Regions from separate parts of the Geodermatophilus sp. URMC 65 genome, predicted to be linked through region 3. Evidence: riboswitches for the same ligand, from Rfam matches in the RefSeq annotation. Region 3 holds a riboswitch; each other region holds the start of a gene.
What was found. Region 3 has a riboswitch for cyclic di-AMP ahead of ACWIX7_RS24180 (LysM peptidoglycan-binding domain-containing protein). Riboswitches for the same ligand answer to the same signal wherever they lie in the genome.
Positions count from the first base shown of each region.

Region 1 (4,199 bases), 400 kb from region 3:
CGAGCCCGGGGAGGACCTCCCGGAGTCGTGGCGGACCGCCGGGACGACGGGCTACGACGCCCTCGCCGAGGTCGACGACGTGCTGGTCGACCCGGCCGGGGAGGCGGTGCTGAGCGCGCTGGACACCGAGCTCACGGGCGCGCCGGTCGACTACGCGCGGCTGGTGCACGACTGCAAGCGCGAGGTGACCGACGGGATCCTCGGCTCGGAGGTGGCCCGGCTGGTGCGGGTCATCGGCGAGCTGCCCGGCGTTCCTCGGGAGCAGCAGACCGAGGCGCTGGCCGAGCTGCTGGCCAGCTTCCCGGTCTACCGCACCTACCTGCCCGACGGGCGCGAGCACCTGGACGCCACCGTGGCCGCCGTGCGGGAGCGCCGTCCCGACCTCGCCGCCGCGGTGGACGCGCTGCACCCGGTGCTCTCCCAGGCCGGGACCGAGGCGGCGACCCGCTTCGAGCAGACCAGCGGCCCGGTCATGGCCAAGGGCGTCGAGGACAGCGCCTACTACCGGTGGGCGCGGTTCGTGGTGCTCAACGAGGTCGGCGGCGACCCGGCGCGGTTCGGCAGCACGGTGCAGGAGTTCCACGAGGCGCAGCAGCGCCGCGTGGAGCGCAAGCCCGCGTCGATGACCACGCTGTCGACCCACGACACCAAGCGCAGCGAGGACACCCGCGCCCGGCTGGCCGTGCTCGCCGAGCTGGGCGCCGAGTGGGCCGACCTGGTCCGCGGGCTGCTGACCCGGCACCCGCTGCCCGACCGGCCGCTGGCGCACCTGGTGTGGCAGAACCTGGTCGGCGCCTGGCCGCTGTCCCGCGAGCGGGCGCACGGCTACGCGGAGAAGGCGGCCCGCGAGGCGGGGACGTCGACGACGTGGACCGACGTCGACGAGGAGTTCGAGACGGCGCTGCAGGAGATGGTCGACGCCGCCTACGACGACGAGCGGACGAACGCCGAGATCGAGCGGTTCGTCGCCCGCATCGCGCCGTTCGGCCGGTCCAACTCGCTGGCGCAGAAGCTGCTGCAGCTGACGATGCCCGGCGTTCCCGACGTCTACCAGGGCACCGAGCTGTGGGACCTCTCCCTGGTCGACCCGGACAACCGCCGTCCGGTCGACTACGAGCAACGCCGCCGGCTGCTGGCGCAGCTGGACGCCGGCGAGGTCCCCCCGGTCGACGAGACCGGCGCGGCGAAGCTGCTCGTCGTCTCCCGCGTGCTGCGGGCGCGGCGGGAGCACCCGGAGTGGTTCGCCGGGTACGAGCCGGTGGCGGCGACCGGGGTCGCCGCCGAGCACCTGCTCGCCTTCGACCGGGGCGGTGTGGTGCCCGTGGCGACCCGGCTGCCCGTGGGCCTGTCGATCGTCGGTTGGGGCGACACCGCGCTGCAGCTGCCGACCGGGGCCTGGCGGGACCTGCTCACCGGCGGCCGGTTCGTCTCCGACGCCGAGGGGCTGCCGGTGGCGGGACTCCTCGAGCGGCTCCCGGTGGCCCTGCTCGTCCGCGACTGAAGAAGGACCCCCTGCCCCCCACCGCTCGCAGGCTCGCGGCGGGGCCCTGCAGGGGGCCAGGGCCCTGGACGGGGCCACAGGCGGCCGGATTGAGACGCAGTTCACGTCCCCGCGGGTGCACGCGCGCCCGCGGGGACGTGACCAGGTGATCCGTTCGCTCCCGGTCCCGACGGCCGGCCGTGTCACCCCCGTTGCCCCGGGGGCACGAGGTGAACCGCCGTGACCTGACCGTTACCTTGTCCCGGCACCCCCCGTCCGGGACCGGGTGCCGGAGCCGATCCGCCGAACCCCGTCCGTCGGCCGCCGTACCTCCTGCACAGCCAGGACGGGGGTGGGGGACCCATCTCGGTGTCCGGCCGGTCCGGCCGGGCACCTCGGGGTGAAGCCGTGCGCGCACGGCCGGGGCACCGATCGCTCCGAACCCGACAGCTCACCTCGCAGGCGGCGGATCGGGAGTCCTCCATGCGTTCGTCCTCGTCTTCCCGCATGCCCGCACGCGCCCTGCGCCGCGGCGCCGTGGTGCTCGGCGGCGCTGCCGCCGTGTCCCTCGGCGTCCTCGCCGCCCCGGCCTCGGCGGCGGCCCCCAACGACTGGGACGCCGTCGCCCAGTGCGAGTCCAGCGGCAACTGGGCCATCAACACCGGCAACGGCTACTACGGCGGCCTGCAGTTCAGCCAGAGCACCTGGGCCGCGTTCGGCGGCACCGAGTACGCGCCGCGCGCCGACCTGGCCACCGAGGCGCAGCAGATCGCCGTCGCCGAGCGCACGCTCGACGTGCAGGGCCCGGGTGCCTGGCCGACCTGCGGCAAGGGTCTGGACCCCTCCGCCCCCGAGGCGGGTTCGGCTCCGGCCGCATCGGCCCTGGTGGCCGCCCCCGCACCGGCCGCCACCGGCGGGACCTACACGGTGCAGGCCGGTGACACGCTCGGCCGCATCGCCTCGGAGCAGGGCGTCGCGGGTGGCTGGCAGGCGCTGTACGCCGCCAACGACGACCAGCTGAGCAGCCCGGACCGCATCGCGGTCGGCCAGGTGCTGCAGCTGCCGTGAGGCGGACCGGCGGCCGGGGGACGCACTCCCCCGGCCGCCGGGTGCCGGTGACGGACTGGAACGGCCACCCTTGCGGGTCCTGCGCCGAGCCTGGCGACGGACTGGAACGGCCCCGCTGCAGGGTCCCGCCGCGAGCCTGCGAGCGGTGGGGGCCGCGGGGTCCTTCTTCAGAAGCGGATGGCGTCGATGACCCGCGCCCGGACGGCGATGACCGCGGGCAGCAGCCCGGCCAGCGCGCCCACCGCGGTCGCCGCGACCAGCCCCTCCACGGCCGCGGCCACCGGGAAGCCGGGGGTGTCGGCCAGCGGGACGCCGCTGTTGAGCAGCCGCTCCAACGGCAGGTTGCGCACCAGCACGACCGACAGCGCCACGGCGGCGAGCCCGGCGAGGAACGTGGCGCAGACGCTCTCCAGCACGATCGCGGAGAAGACCCGCGCCGAGGTCGCACCGAAGCTGCGCCGGACGCCGATCTCCCGGATCCGCTGGCGCACCGTCACCAGCCCGATGTTGAGCACGCCGAGCCCGCCGAGGACGAGCACGACGACGCCGGCCCCGCGGATCGCCAGGCGCAGCATGCCGAGGGTCTCCTCCAGGCCCTGCGAGTCCTGCCGGTAGGCGTCGACCTGCACGCCGCCGAGCGCGAGCCCGAGGTCGTTGGTGACCACCGCCATGACCTCGTCGGCCTGCTCCGGCGGCACCCAGAGCTCCAGCGTGGGTGGGCCGGACACCGTCTCCGACGGGTCGGCCGCGCGCGGCGCGTCCCACGGGCCGGCCGAGCGGTCCACCCGGTAGGCGAGCAGCTCGTCGGCGTACCCCTCGCGGACGACGCCGACGACCGCCGCGCGCACCGGGGTGCGGCCGCCGATGACGACCGTCGGCTGCGAGGAGAGGTCCGGGACGCCGAGCGCGCCGAGGAACGCCTCGTTGACGACGACGGCCGGGGCCAGGCTGGCGCGATCGCCCTCGCGCAGCCAGCGGCCCTCGATCGGCTCGATGCGGTGCAGCTGCCCGTAGGACGGCGAGACTCGCTTGGTCTGCACGGCCTGGGTGCCGCCGGGCAGCCGGAAGCGGGTCTCCTCGTAGCCGATGCTGGCCGTGGCGGTGATCCCGTACCGCTCGGTGAGGTCGGCGACGGCGGCGTCCCACTCCTGCGCGGCCGGCGGCATCCCGGTCTGCGGGTCGTACGCGGTGACCGCGATGGTCGCCGCGCGGCCGCCCATCCGCTCCCCCTGCTCCTGCTGCACCTGGGCGACGAGCAGACCCAGCGCGGTGACCGTCGTCATGGCGAAGACGGCGAGGAAGACGCCGACGAGGGAGAGCACCACGCGTGCCTTGTGCACCCGCACCTCGCTCCACGCCTCGGCGACGGTGGCCAGCACCGGGATCACGGCAGCGCCTCCTCGAGCGGGGCGGGCGCAGGGGCCGGGGCGACCAGGGTCGGCGTCGGGTCCTCCAGCGGCGTGAGCCGGCCGGCGTCCAGCCGGTAGCGACGGTCGGCCAGCCGGGCGACGTTCAGGTCGTGGGTGATGGTGACCAGCGCGGCGCCGCCCTCCGCGGCGGCCTCGGCGAGCAGCGCCATCACCTGGGCGCCGGTCTCGACGTCGAGGGCGCCGGTCGGCTCGTCGGCGAGGACGACCCGCGGGGAGCGCAC
Region 1 covers NZ_CP199954.1:4,597,485-4,601,683, reverse strand. The annotation lists gene treY (malto-oligosyltrehalose synthase) at 1-1,501, shown strand, start outside; cyclic di-AMP (ydaO/yuaA leader) riboswitch at 1,793-1,960, shown strand; gene ACWIX7_RS22315 (transglycosylase family protein) at 1,988-2,548, shown strand; gene ACWIX7_RS22310 (ABC transporter permease) at 2,716-3,936, opposite strand; gene ACWIX7_RS22305 (ABC transporter ATP-binding protein) at 3,933-4,199, opposite strand, start outside.
Region 1: linked by a shared signal. The riboswitch ahead of ACWIX7_RS22315 (transglycosylase family protein) and the one ahead of ACWIX7_RS24180 (LysM peptidoglycan-binding domain-containing protein) in region 3 are both predicted to bind cyclic di-AMP.

Region 2 (4,199 bases), 240 kb from region 3:
AGGTCGCGGGCGTGCGTACGGAGCTCGACGACCTCCACCGTCGCGTCGTCGCCCCGCTCGCGCAGGGCGGCGACGGTCGCGGCGGTGAGCCGGTCGGCCAGCAGCCGGGTCGACGACGGGGTCGACAGCCCGGCGCTCACGACGGCCAGGGTGCGGGTGGTCATGCGGAGACCTCCTCGAGGGACGCCTGCCGGGCCGCCACCAGCGAGGCGTGGGTCGGGGCGTCGGGCACGTGCGCCGGCTTGAGCGCAGCGAACTCGCGGCGCAGCACCGGCACGACCTCCTCGCCCAGCATGTCCAGCTGCTCCAGCACCGTCTTCAGCGGCAGGCCGGCGTGGTCGATGAGGAACAGCTGCCGCTGGTAGTCACCGACGTAGTCGCGGAAGCCGAGGGTCCGCTCGATGACCTGCTGCGGGGAGCCGACGGTCAGCGGCGTCTCGCGGGAGAAGTCCTCCAGCGACGGGCCGTGGCCGTAGACCGGCGCGTTGTCGAAGTACGGGCGGAACTCCCGGACGGCGTCCTGGCTGCTCTTCCGCATGAACACCTGCCCGCCGAGCCCGACGATCGCCTGGTCGGCGCTGCCGTGACCGTGGTGCTCGAAGCGGCGGCGGTAGAACTCGACCATCCGGGCGGTGTGCTCGGCCGGCCAGAAGATGTGGTTGGAGAAGAAGCCGTCGCCGTAGTAGGCGGCTTGCTCGGCGATCTGCGGGGAGCGGATCGAGCCGTGCCAGACGAACGGCGGGACGCCGTCCAGCGGCCGCGGGGTGGAGGTGAAGCCCTGCAGCGGCGTGCGGAACTGCCCCGACCAGTCGACGACCTCCTCGTCCCACAGCCGGCGCAGCAGCGCGTAGTTCTCCACCGCCAGCGGCAGGCCGTTGCGGATGTCCTGCCCGAACCACGGGTACACCGGGCCGGTGTTGCCGCGGCCCATCATCAGGTCCACCCGGCCGCCGGCCAGGTGCTGCAGCATCGCGTAGTCCTCGGCGATCTTCACCGGGTCGTTCGTGGTGATCAGCGTGGTCGCCGTCGACAGCTGCAGCCGCGACGTCTGCGCGGCGATGTAGGCCAGCGTCGTCGTCGGCGAGGAGGAGAAGAACGGCGGGTTGTGGTGCTCGCCCAGGGCGAAGACGTCGAGCCCGACCTCCTCGGCCTTCTTCGCGATGGTGACGATCGCCTGGATCCGCTCCGCCTCGCTGGGCGTGCGGCCGGTGGTGGGATCGGTCGTGATGTCGCTGACCGAGAAGACGCCGAACTGCATGTCGGTCTCCGTTGGTTGAGAGTGCAACTACCGGCCGGTGCAACGCATCCGGTCCCGTGGTATTCCCCTCGGCCGGCTCCCCCGGAGGGAGGGCGGGCGCCGCACGGCGACGTCACTCGCGTCACACATGTGGTCCCCGGCATTGTCACGGGACGGTAACGCCGCTTACGGTGGCTTCCGTCCGGTCGGTCGTCTCGTCCCCGCTCGGGGAGCCTGACCGGACGCCGCCGAGTCGTGTCCGCCACCAGCGGGCGCGAGCCGGGGACCCACCGCAGTACTGGGGTGAATCCCGCCCGCGTGCACGAAACGCGGGCCGGTAGGGCTGCTTCCCGCCCGAACCCGTCAGCTAACTCGGTAGGCGGCTCACGGAAGAACGGAGCACTCCGCATGCCCCGCCCCCGGGCCCTCGCGGCTCGCCGGTCGACCCGGCCACGCGCGCTCCGCGCCTCTTCCCCGGGCAGCTGACCCGGCACCAGACCGCGCCCGCCGGCACCCCCGATCCGCCGGCGTCCCCGTAGACCGCGCCGCACCGGGCTGTCCCCTGCCATGAGGACCACCCCGCGCGCCCTCCCGCCACGGAGCACCCCCACCTGATGGACACCAAGCAGTTCCCGGCCGTCCCGGCCACCGACGCCCCCGCCAACCGGACCGCCCGGCGCCGCCTGCGGCTGCCCGCAAGCGGCCGCCGTCCGGCGATCCTGCTGGCCACCGCGGCCGCCGGCGCGATCGTGGTCAACACCGTCGTCGGCGCGCAGCCGGCCCCCGAGGCCGAGGCCGAGACGGTCACCGCCTCGATGAGCGTCGCCGAGCAGCTCGGCATCACCGAGGAGTCGGCGCAGCAGCCGCTCGCCGCCCCGGCCGCCACCGAGCTGGCCGCGCTGCAGGACCTCGCCGCCTCCCGCAGCGAGCGCCAGGCCGCCGAGGCGCAGGCCGCGCAGGTCCAGGCCGCCGCCGAGCAGGCCGAGCTGGACCGCCAGGCCGCCGAGAAGGCCGCCGCCGAGCAGGCCGCCCGCGAGGCCGCGGAGCGCGCGGCCGCCGAGAAGGCCGCGGCCGACAAGGCTGCCGCCGAGCAGGCCGCCCGCGCGGCCGCCGAGAAGCCCGCCGCCGCTGCGCCAGCCCCGGCCGCCAGCAGCTCGTCGTCCGCCGCGCCGCGCGGCTCCTTCAAGGAGTACGCGATGAGCAAGGTCGGCAGCGCCCAGCAGTTCAGCTGTCTGGAGAACCTGTGGGGCAAGGAGAGCGGCTGGAACCCCAATGCGCAGAACCCCACCAGCACCGCCTACGGCATCCCGCAGTTCCTGAACTCGACCTGGGCCAGCACCGGCATCGCCAAGACGTCGGATGGCTACCGCCAGATCGACGCGGGCCTGATCTACATCGACAGCCGCTACGGCAGCCCCTGCGGCGCCTGGGCGCACTCGCAGTCCACCGGCTGGTACTGAGAAGGACCCCGTCCTCCCCACCCCTCGCAGGCTCGGGGGGGACCCGGGACGGGGCCGCCTCCTGCCCCCGCCACTCGCGAGCTCGCGGCGGGACCCTGCATGAGGGCCGCCGAGGGCTGTCCCCGCACCGCGGGGGCAGCCCTCGGTCGTCTTCAGTGGTGGTGGCCGCTCCGTCGGGCGAACCGGCGCCCGGACGGAGGGCCGGTGATCACCGGTTCGCCGCTGCGCGCCCGCTCGACGCGCGCGTGGTCGGCCTTCCCGGCGTCGCGCAGCGGCCCTTGCCAGGGCCTGCCGCCTGAGACGGTGTAGACCCGCTGGGCGGGTTGGTCGCAGGAGGGACAGACCGCGGAGTCGGCGACGTCCTGCATGTCGCGTCGCAGGTCGAACGGGCCGCACTGCGGACAGCGGAACTCGTAGAGGGGCACGGGTGTCTCCTGCCGGTGGCGGGGGGCCGGGGCGGCGGCGGGCCGCCGCCCCGGCCCGGGGATCGGTCAGTCCGCGACCAGCTCGCGGCCTCCGCCGGCACCCTCCGGCAGGAGGCTCCGGTCGAAGATGGACAACGGGATGCTGAGCGAGACCGCGCTGTTGGGGATGTCCACCACGCCGCCGATGCGGCCGTCGATCGGCGCCGCCCCGAGGAACAGGTACGCCTGCTCGAAGGTCCAGTCCATCGCCGGCATCAGGTAGTTGATGGCGTTGAGGCAGGCCCGGCGGTAGGCGACCGTGGCGTTCATGTAGTAGTTCCGGCCGTCCTCCACGCTGATGCCCTCGAAGGTCAGGTACTCCGAGTAGTTGGGGCCGACCCGGCCGGGCTTGAAGAACGGCATGTCGGTCTTGTACCGCTCCATCCCGCCCTTGATGACGTCGAAGTGCAGGTCGATGAAGCCGGGCATCTCGATGGCGCCGCAGAAGGTGATCTCCCCGTCGCCCTGCGCGAAGTGGAGGTCGCCGATGGAGAACAGCCCACCGGGTACGAAGACCGGCATGTAGACCCGGCTCCCGACGCCCAGGTCCTTGATGTCCACGTTCCCCCCGTGCTCCCGGGGCGGGATCGTGCGGCAGGCCTCGGCGGCGGCCCGTTCGAGGTCCGAGCCGCTCAGCCGGCCGAGGAGCGCGTCCTTCGGCTGCGGCGGGAGGGCCAGCGCCGGGACCTGCGGCGCACCGGGTGTCTCACCGCCGTGTGCGGGGATGTCCCCGGTCACCCGGTCGGGGTTCTGGTCGATGAGGGCCTGCTCGCGGCGGTTCCACTCGGCGAGCAGTTCCGCGGAGGGAGCGCAGCCGAACAACCCGGGGTGGGAGTTGCCGATGAAGCGCACACCCGGGACGTGCCGGCTGGTGGTCCAGATGCCGTCGAGGTCCCAGATCGCCTTGGACGCTCCCGGGGAGTAGTCGGTGAGGAAACCGCCCCCGTTCTCCTTGGCGAAGATGCCCGTGTAGCCCCATGGCTGGACGTCGAACGGCCCCATGTCGACGATGTCGACCACCAGTAGGTCTCCGGGCTC
Region 2 covers NZ_CP199954.1:4,752,222-4,756,420, forward strand. The annotation lists gene ACWIX7_RS22980 (FMN reductase) at 1-164, opposite strand, end outside; gene ACWIX7_RS22985 (LLM class flavin-dependent oxidoreductase) at 161-1,258, opposite strand; cyclic di-AMP (ydaO/yuaA leader) riboswitch at 1,474-1,634, shown strand; gene ACWIX7_RS22990 (aggregation-promoting factor C-terminal-like domain-containing protein) at 1,852-2,697, shown strand; gene ACWIX7_RS22995 (FmdB family zinc ribbon protein) at 2,850-3,122, opposite strand; gene fmdA (formamidase) at 3,189-4,199, opposite strand, start outside.
Region 2: linked by a shared signal. The riboswitch ahead of ACWIX7_RS22990 (aggregation-promoting factor C-terminal-like domain-containing protein) and the one ahead of ACWIX7_RS24180 (LysM peptidoglycan-binding domain-containing protein) in region 3 are both predicted to bind cyclic di-AMP.

Region 3 (4,199 bases):
CAGTCGCACCGGCAGGGTCGCGACGGCCTGACCGACCCGGACGCCGAGGCGCCACAGGTCGCCGTAGTCCGGCGGCGGCGGAGGCGCGCTCGGCGTGGGGTCGGCCGGGGGCGGCGTCGCGGGCACGATCAGGTCCACCGTCGTCCGGCGGCGCGTGCTGCGCAGCGACTCGAACGACGGGATCGCCGGGGCGGCGGGCGACTCCTCGTCGTCCGGATGCGTGTCCGGGGAGGAGAGCCGCTCCCCGCGCCCACCCGCGGCAACGCGGCCGGGCGGCTCCGGGACGACGCGGCGGATGGCCGCGATGCTGCCCGGGCCCAGCCCGTTGACCGCCAGCAGGTCGGCCCGGGTGAGGCCGGCGAGTTGTGCGGTCGTGGTGATCCCGGCCCGGGCCAGTGCGGTGACCGCCCGCGCGGGCAGGCCGAGGTCACTGACGGTCTCCCCGGGCGTGGTCCCCGGCGACGTGGTCGGCATGGTGTCCAACCTAGGACCGGCCGTCCGGCCGCACCGGTCCAGGTCTCCTGCAGGATGCGCAGCAGACCGCACCCGCGCAGGAGGACTCCCCGATGACCGCTGCTCAGCCCGTGCACGCCGAGGGCACCCTGGCCTCGGGGCTGTACCGGCAGGCCTGGACCGTCGAGGACCCGGTCGGCGCCGTCGTCCTGGTGCACGGCGCGCACGAGCACGGCGGCCGGTACCGGCACGTCGCCGAGCGGCTGGCCGCCGCAGGGTACGCCGCCCACGCCGTCGACCACCCCGGGCACGGCCGGTCCCCGGGTCGCCGCAGCAACATCGGCAGCATGGCCGCCGCCGTCGACGGCGTGGCCGAGCTGGTGCGGTTCGCCGGCGAGCAGCACCCCGGCGTCCCGCTGTTCGTCTACGGGCACAGCCTGGGTGGGCTGATCGCGCTGCAGTACCTGACCGGGACGCCGGACGCCCGGGTCGCCGGCGCGGTGGTCTCGGCGGCGGCCCTGGACACCAGCGCCGCGACCGCCGTCCAGCGGACCCTGGCGCCGCTGCTGTCGCGGGTCCTGCCCGACCTCGGCGTCCTGCGGCTCGACGCGGAGGCGGTCAGCCGGGACCCCGAGGTGGTCCGCGACTACTGGACCGACCCGCTCAACCACAACGGCCGGGTGGTCGCCCGCACCGGCGCCGAGCTGATGGCCACCGCGCTGGCCATGCCCCGGCGGCTGCCCTCGCTGACCATGCCGCTGCTCGTGCTGCACGGCACCGCCGACCGGCTCGTGCCGCCGGCGGCCAGCGAGGTCGTCCGGGCGCACGCCGGCTCACCCGACCTCACGGTCACGACCTACGAGGGGCTCTTCCACGAGCCGCACAACGAGCCCGAGAAGGACGACGTCCTGGCCGACGTCGTCGCCTGGCTCGACGCCCACCGTCCCTCCTCCTGACCGACCACCGCCGGCCGGGAGGCCGTGCGGCCGGGGCAGGAGTGACCACGGCTACACCGGCGCGACACGCCGCGTCGACCTGCGGCGCGCTGCTGGATAGCCGGTTTGTGACCGGCGTCACGACGACAGTGCACATGACTGCACGTAGCGTTTTGTGTGCGCTCAGCAAAGGAGAGAGCGCGGCGCCGGACCGCCAAACCCTGCCCACCGGTCGCCATCCAGATCCCAGGGCAGGGGTGGGGGACCCACGACCACGGCGCGCCACGACTCGAGCCGCACGGCTCGAGCCGAGGACCGCCTCGGGGTGAAGCCGCGGACCGCGGCCGGGCACCGATCGCCCGAACCCGACAGCTCACCTCGCCGGCGGTGATCGGAGATCACCATGGCCAAGCACCGCGCACCCCGCTACGTCCGCACCAAGAAGGTCCTCGCCAAGGCGCCCGTCGCCGCCGGCGCCACCGTCGTCGGGTTCGGCGTCCTGGGCTCCCCGTCCCAGGCCCTCGCCGGGACGACGGGCCCCCTCCCGGCTCACGCCGTCGAGGCCCCCGCCGCGACGGCGGTCGCCGACGCCGGCGCCCCGGAGGCCGGCTACACCGTCGAGCGCGGTGACACGATCGCGACGATCGCCGCCGCCCACGGTCAGTCGTGGCGGGACCTGTACCAGCGCAACGTCGGCGTCATCGGCGCCGACCCGAACCTGATCTTCCCGGGTCAGGTCCTCCACACCGCCGGCTCGGCGGCCGCCGCCCCGGCCGCCCCGGCTCCCGCCGCCGGCTCGGCCGGCGACGCCGCGCCCGCGCCGGTGGTCGCCCCGCTCGCCGCGGCGGCCGCTCCGGCACCAGCGGCCACCGCGCGCATCAGCAACAGCTCCGGCGACGTGGCCTCGCAGGTGCAGGTCGCGGCGAACCGGGTGGTCAGCGAGGTGTCCGGCGCCGGCTCGATCACCATCGGCGGCACCCGGGCCAGCGCCACCGACCCGAACGGCCACCCGTCCGGCCTCGCGCTGGACTACATGGTCATGTCCGACGCCGCCCTCGGCGACGCCATCGCCGAGTACCACATCGCCCACTGGGACGAGCTCGGCGTTGAGTACGTCATCTGGCAGCAGCGGATCCTGACCTCGCCGGACGGCGTGTGGAAGGCCATGGCCGACCGCGGCGGCGCGACGGCGAACCACATGGACCACGTGCACGTGAACTACGTCGGCTGAGTCCCCGGCCCGCACGTCGGCGGCCCTCCACCCCCTCGGTGGAGGGCCGCTGGTGTGCGGAGGGCCTCTCAGAGCAGCTCGTCGAGGTCGTCCGGGCCCGGACCGGTGCCGCCGGAGTCGCGCAGCGGCGAGGTGTCGGGCAGGTCGTCCTCGGGCGGCTCGGGCGCGACCGGACCCTCCGAGTACAGGGTGCTCGGGTCCCGCGGGTCCATCTCGCTCATGCCGACTCAGTGCCCCGGGGAGCCGCGGAGAACCGTCCGCGGGCAGCCCGACTCCGGGGTGGCGCTCGGTGCCCGCGGTCAGACGTCCTAGACATCTGTTGCGGAACCGTTCCGTCGACCGCATGCTGTCCCCGGCGGGGCCCCGGGGCAGAACCTGGGCGAGCTCCGCCGCCAGCTCCCCGCCGCCCCCGGGCCGCGGGTGCGGACCGGGCGGGGAAGCGCTCGCGCGGTCAGGCGGGACGGTCGAGCAGTTCCTTCAGCGTCCGGTCGACGACGTCGTTGTCGGCGGGGTTCATCCCGAGGCCGCCGAAGTGCCCCCAGATGGTGTCGATGACCCGGACCTCGCCCCGGGCGATGAACTGCGAGGCCCACTGCTCGTCCTCGGGGGGGAAGTAGAGGTCGGTCCGGGCGGGCATGGCCACCAGCGGGCAGCGGATCGAGCGCAGTGCCGCCTCGGTGTCCCCGTCGAAGCCCGGCGTCCGGCCGACGTCCCCGTGCTCCCAGGTCCAGAGCATCGCCAGCAGGTTGTTCGGGTCCCGGTCCCGGTCGAGCCAGAAGCCCTCCCAGAACCCGACCAGGAAGTCCTCGAGCGAGGAGTAGCCCATGGTCCGGTACTCGCGCTCCCAGTAGAACGCCTGCGACAGGCCCCACCCGGCGTAGATCCGGGCGAAGGCCCGCATGCCGGCGGTGGGGCGCGCGTCGGGGGAGTACTCGCCGCCCCGGAACGCCGGGTCGAGCGTCAGCGTGGCCCGCAGGCTCTTCAGGAACACCTGGTTGTGCTCGCTGGTGCGGCTGGAGCCGACGATCGGGGCGGCCCGCTTCACCATCTCGGGGTGGCTGACCGCCCACTGGTAGGTCTGGCCGGCCCCCATGGAGGAGCCGAGCACCAGCTCGATCGACTCGATGCCCCACTGCTGCGTGAGCAGGCGGTGCTGGGCCTCGATCTGGTCGGAGAAGGTGATCCGGGGGAAGTGGGGGCCGTCGAAGGGGGGAGGGGTGGTGCTCGGCGAGGTCGACAGGCCGTTGTTGAGCTGGTTCGGGACGACGATGAAGTACCGGTCCGGGTCGCAGGCCAGGCCCGGGCCGATCGACCACTCGTTGGCGTCGTGCCAGGCGCTGAACCACGTGGGGTGCACGATCACGTTGGACCGGTCGGCGTTCAGGGTCCCGTACGTCTTGTAGGCCAGTCGGGCGCCGCGCAGCGTCGCGCCGCTCTGCAGCGGCAGGTCGCCGAGGTCGAACAGCTCGTGGTCCGTCGGAGCCGGCACGGCGGGTTCCTCTCAGCTGGGAGGCCGGCCAGCCTGCTCGCCGCGATGTGCTCAGCGCAACCCCGAACGCCCGGGTCAGCGGGTCGCCAGC
Region 3 covers NZ_CP199954.1:4,996,587-5,000,785, forward strand. The annotation lists gene ACWIX7_RS24170 (DNA-directed RNA polymerase subunit alpha C-terminal domain-containing protein) at 1-474, opposite strand, end outside; gene ACWIX7_RS24175 (alpha/beta hydrolase) at 567-1,409, shown strand; cyclic di-AMP (ydaO/yuaA leader) riboswitch at 1,671-1,790, shown strand; gene ACWIX7_RS24180 (LysM peptidoglycan-binding domain-containing protein) at 1,792-2,619, shown strand; gene ACWIX7_RS24185 (hypothetical protein) at 2,688-2,840, opposite strand; gene ACWIX7_RS24190 (alpha/beta fold hydrolase) at 3,071-4,108, opposite strand; gene ACWIX7_RS24195 (MarR family winged helix-turn-helix transcriptional regulator) at 4,184-4,199, opposite strand, start outside.

Region 4 (4,199 bases), 710 kb from region 3:
CGAGGACGGCGCGGGTCTGGTCGCCGATGTCCGGCGGGCCCGCCTCCGCCCAGCGCAGGAAGCGGTCGAACAGGTCGGCCTCGTCCAGCCCGCCGCGCTCGACCAGGGACGTCGCGACGAGCAGCGCCATCTGCGTGTCGTCGGTGAACTCGCCGGGTGCCCGGCCGAGCGCCCCGCCGCCGCACATCTCGGTGTGCGCGCCGCGGGCCGGGGTGGGGAAGCGGGCGGAGAACTGCCCGGGCGGGCCGAACTCGAAGGGTGCGCCGAGCGCGTCGCCGACGGCCGAGCCGACCAGCGCGCCGGCGGCGCGGTGCGAGCGGTGCATGCGCGGGGTCACGCGAGCATCGTGCACACGCCCCGCGTCCCCGCCGTCAGGCACTGACCTCCTCGTGCGTGTTCACGCCGGGGATGCGCCGCACCGACCCCCACCCGAAGCGGGCCCACACCACCAGCAACGCGGCGCCGACGAGCGATCCGAGCGTGTCGCGGAAGAGGTCGCCGTTGGTGTCGTCGTTGTCCTCGGAGAGCTGGGTCCCGAACCAGGCGTCCGACCGCCACTCGAACAGCTCCCACAGCGCCCCGACGGCGATGCCGAGGGCCGCGGTCACGACGCCGATGCCGACGTAGTGCCGCAGGTGCGTCTCGTCCCGGGGTCCGGGACGACGTCCAGCCGGGCGAGGCCGATGTAGACCACCGGCGCCGTGAGCATCGGGAGCGTGAAGTGCACCAGGTCGTCGAAGCGGACGAACGCGTCGTAGAGGCCGAGCGTCTCGCCGAACCCCTGCAGCGCCATGCCGAGGGCCAGGGACAGGTCGTAGAGCCGGGGCAGGTTCACCAGTCGCGAGACGAGCGTGATGCTGCCCAGCGCGGTCAGGAGCGCCGCCGACCCCCACTGCCCGTCCGCCGCGTACACCGCGGCCCCGGCGAACACGATCAGCCGGAGGACGTCGATGCCGTCCCTGATCCACGGCGTCCAGTCACCCAGCAGCAGCGTTCGCCCATCCACCTCGCCGACCTACCCTCCGGACACGTCGCACGCTCGCCGTTCGCGACCCTGCGTCACCGGGTTCCGCCGTCACCCACGCGACCGGGGGACGACCGCGTCCAGGGCGCGCGCACGGCGACCTCCCGGTGCTGCACTGTCCCAGGCCGGCGCACAGCCGCCGGAGGCACCGCAGGACAGGAGCACGCCGTGACCGATCGCGAGCTCGGGCCGACCACCGCGAACAGCAGCCGCACGGCCCGCTGCAGCAGCCATGCCGCCGGTCACGGGGTCCACCCCACCCGCGTGCTGTTGTGCGACGACAGCCCGGACGACGCGTGGACGCCGGTCGTCGTCATGGGCGCCGTAGGCGACGTGCTCACCGTCGCCTGCGGCGCCGAGCTCCGGCGCTACCGCAACCACGACACCGGCCGCCTGGTGGACCTGGTCGACACCACCGGCCCCGACGCGCTGGTGAACGAACGGTACGGCCTGCTCTTCCTGCGGACCTGGCCGCAGGACGCCGCCTCGGTGTTCTCGCTGCAGCCGGCCGACCAGCCGCCGCACCCCTGCGGCTGACCGGCCGTCGAGACCGCCGATCCCGCACGGCCACAGCGTCGTGTCGTGCGGGATCGGCGGTCTCGTCGCGCGGATGGGTCAGGCGACCCGACGGGCGCCCGCGTAGCTCGGCATGGAGTCGAGCTTCATGACCTGCACCGGCTTGCTGGAGTTCAGGGCGTGCACGATCTGGCCGTTGCCGACGTACATCGCCACGTGCGAGACCGGGCTGTAGAAGAACACCAGGTCACCGGGCTGCAGGTTGCCCTTCGACACCGGGGCGCCGAACGTCGACTGCGCCTTGGACGTGCGCGGGAGGGAGATGCCGGCCGCCTTGTAGGAGAAGCTGGTCAGCCCCGAGCAGTCGAAGGAGTTCGGGCCGGTGGCGCCGTACACGTACCGGTCACCCACCTGGGCGAGCGCGGTGTTGACGGCGGTCTGCGCGGCGCTGCTGGCCGCGGCGGTCGGCGCTGCGGTCACGGCCGGGGCGGCGGCGACGGCCGCACCGGTCGCGCCACCCACAGCGGCCGAGGCCGGAGCGGGGGCGAGGGCGATCCCGGCGCCGGCGATGGCGGCGACGGCGACACCACGGAACGAGCGACGAGCGAAGGACGTGCGGGCAGTCGTCATCGACGACGGTTCTCCTGTTCTCCACGACCGCCTACCGGGTTAGCTGACGGGTTCGGACGGGGGAGTCGCCCGGCGCGACGAGGTCGCGCTTCACCCCAGTGCTGCGGTGGGTCCCCGGCCTGCGCAGCGGTCATCGACCGGTGCACGGTTCGGCGGCGTCCGTCGGGTGTCGCAAGGTCAGCGACGCGGGCCCTCCGGACGGCGACAGACGCTAGGTGGGCCCTAAGGCCCTGTCCAAAGTGAGGACGGGGGGCCCGGACGGCGGTCGGCGCGGGCCGCGACACGCCGGGCTGACCACCGTGAACGCCGTCGACGACCTACGGACACGCCGGGGGGAAAGTCCTGGTCAGAGCGTTATGAAAAAGTTGCCTCGGAAGCGGAGAGCCGATGCGCACAGTGTGTGGTCAGGTGCTCAGAGCTGTGGCGGCGTCGTGGTTGGTCCGGGTGTTCCCCGGGCACGATCAGGGGCAACCGACCCAAGGAGGAACACCATGGCCGGCATGTTGAGGAAGGTCCTGGCCTCGGGGATCGCGGCGAAGGTCATCCAGGAGGCCCGCAAGCCGCAGAACCAGGCCAAGATCAAGGAGTTCATCGCCAAGATGGGCGAGCAGAACAAGAAGCAGGGCGGCGGCCGGGGCTACGGCCGCGGTCCGGTGCGCTGAGCGCCGGCAGCTGACCGCACGGCGACCCCCCGCTCGCACCGGGCGGGGGGTCGCCGTCATGCTCGGGGACCGTGCTGCGCATCGCCGTCCTCGACGACTTCCAGTCCGTCTCCGGTGAGTTCGCCGACTGGTCGCGGCTGCCCGAGGAGGCCGAGGTCGTCGCCTTCGCCGACCACCTCGACGACGAGGACGCCGTCGCCGACCGGCTGGTCGGGTTCGACGTCGTCGTCGCCATGCGCGAGCGCACCCCGTTCCCGCGCAGCCTCCTCGCACGGCTGCCGCGGCTGCGGCTGCTCGTGACCACCGGCGCCCGCAACGCCGCCATCGACGTCGCCGCGGCCGCCGAGCGCGGCGTGACCGTCTGCGGCACCGGTGCCCACCCCACCGGCACGGCCGAGCTGACCTGGGCGCTGGTCCTCGCCGTGGCGCGGCACGTCCCCGAGGAGGACGCCGGGGTACGGGCGGGCGGCTGGCAGCGCACCGTCGGCACCGACCTCGCCGGCGCCCGGCTCGGCGTCGTCGGCCTCGGCCGGCTCGGCACCCGCGTCGCCCGCATCGGCCAGGCATTCGGCATGGACGTCGTCGCCTGGAGCCAGAACCTGACCGACGAGCGCGCCGCCGAGGCCGGCGTGCGCCGCGTCGACCGCGACGAGCTGTTCGCCACCGCCGACGTCGTCACCGTCCACCTGGTGCTCTCCGAGCGCACCCGCGGTCTGGTCGGCCGCGACGAGCTCGCCCGGATGAAGCGCAGCGCGATCCTGGTCAACACCTCGCGCGGCCCCATCATCGACGAGGCCGCGCTGCTCGAGGTGCTGTCCGAGGGCCACCTCGCCGGAGTCGGCCTCGACGTCTACGACCGCGAGCCGCTGCCCGCCGACGCAGCCCTGCGCACCGCGCCGCGCACCGTGCTCACCCCCCACCTGGGCTACGTCACCCGGGACACCTACCGCGTCTTCTACGGCGACGCCGTCGAGGACGTCGCCGCCTTCCTGCGCGGGGAACCGGTCCGCGTCCTCGCGCCCGCGTGACCCGTGCCCGGTCCGGGTACGGACCGGGCCCGGCACGAGGAGGCCTGCGATGACCGAGGGCAACATGACCGGCCGCCCCTACGGCGGCGCCAACGAGCGACCCGACGACGACGTCCTGCCCGGCGAGCGGCCGGAGAAGGACCTGGTCGGACCGCCGTCGCAGCAGGAGGAGCCGCGGGCGGCGCGGGACGGCGAGATGTCGACCAACCCGGGGGAGACCGGCAGCGGCGTCCCGGACACCGACCACCCGCTCGGGGGCCGGCAGGGCAGCAGCTGACCCGGCGGGGGCTACGGCCGCCCGGCGTGCGGGACGCCGACCTCGGTCGCCACCAGCACCGC
Region 4 covers NZ_CP199954.1:4,286,075-4,290,273, forward strand. The annotation lists gene ACWIX7_RS20755 (ADP-ribosylglycohydrolase family protein) at 1-337, opposite strand, end outside; gene ACWIX7_RS20760 (hypothetical protein) at 372-608, opposite strand; gene ACWIX7_RS20765 (hypothetical protein) at 605-1,006, opposite strand; gene ACWIX7_RS20770 (hypothetical protein) at 1,193-1,561, shown strand; gene ACWIX7_RS20775 (C40 family peptidase) at 1,640-2,170, opposite strand; cyclic di-AMP (ydaO/yuaA leader) riboswitch at 2,183-2,309, opposite strand; gene ACWIX7_RS20780 (hypothetical protein) at 2,662-2,832, shown strand; gene ACWIX7_RS20785 (D-2-hydroxyacid dehydrogenase family protein) at 2,904-3,860, shown strand; gene ACWIX7_RS20790 (hypothetical protein) at 3,910-4,137, shown strand; gene ACWIX7_RS20795 (SMP-30/gluconolactonase/LRE family protein) at 4,149-4,199, opposite strand, start outside.
Region 4: linked by a shared signal. The riboswitch ahead of ACWIX7_RS20775 (C40 family peptidase) and the one ahead of ACWIX7_RS24180 (LysM peptidoglycan-binding domain-containing protein) in region 3 are both predicted to bind cyclic di-AMP.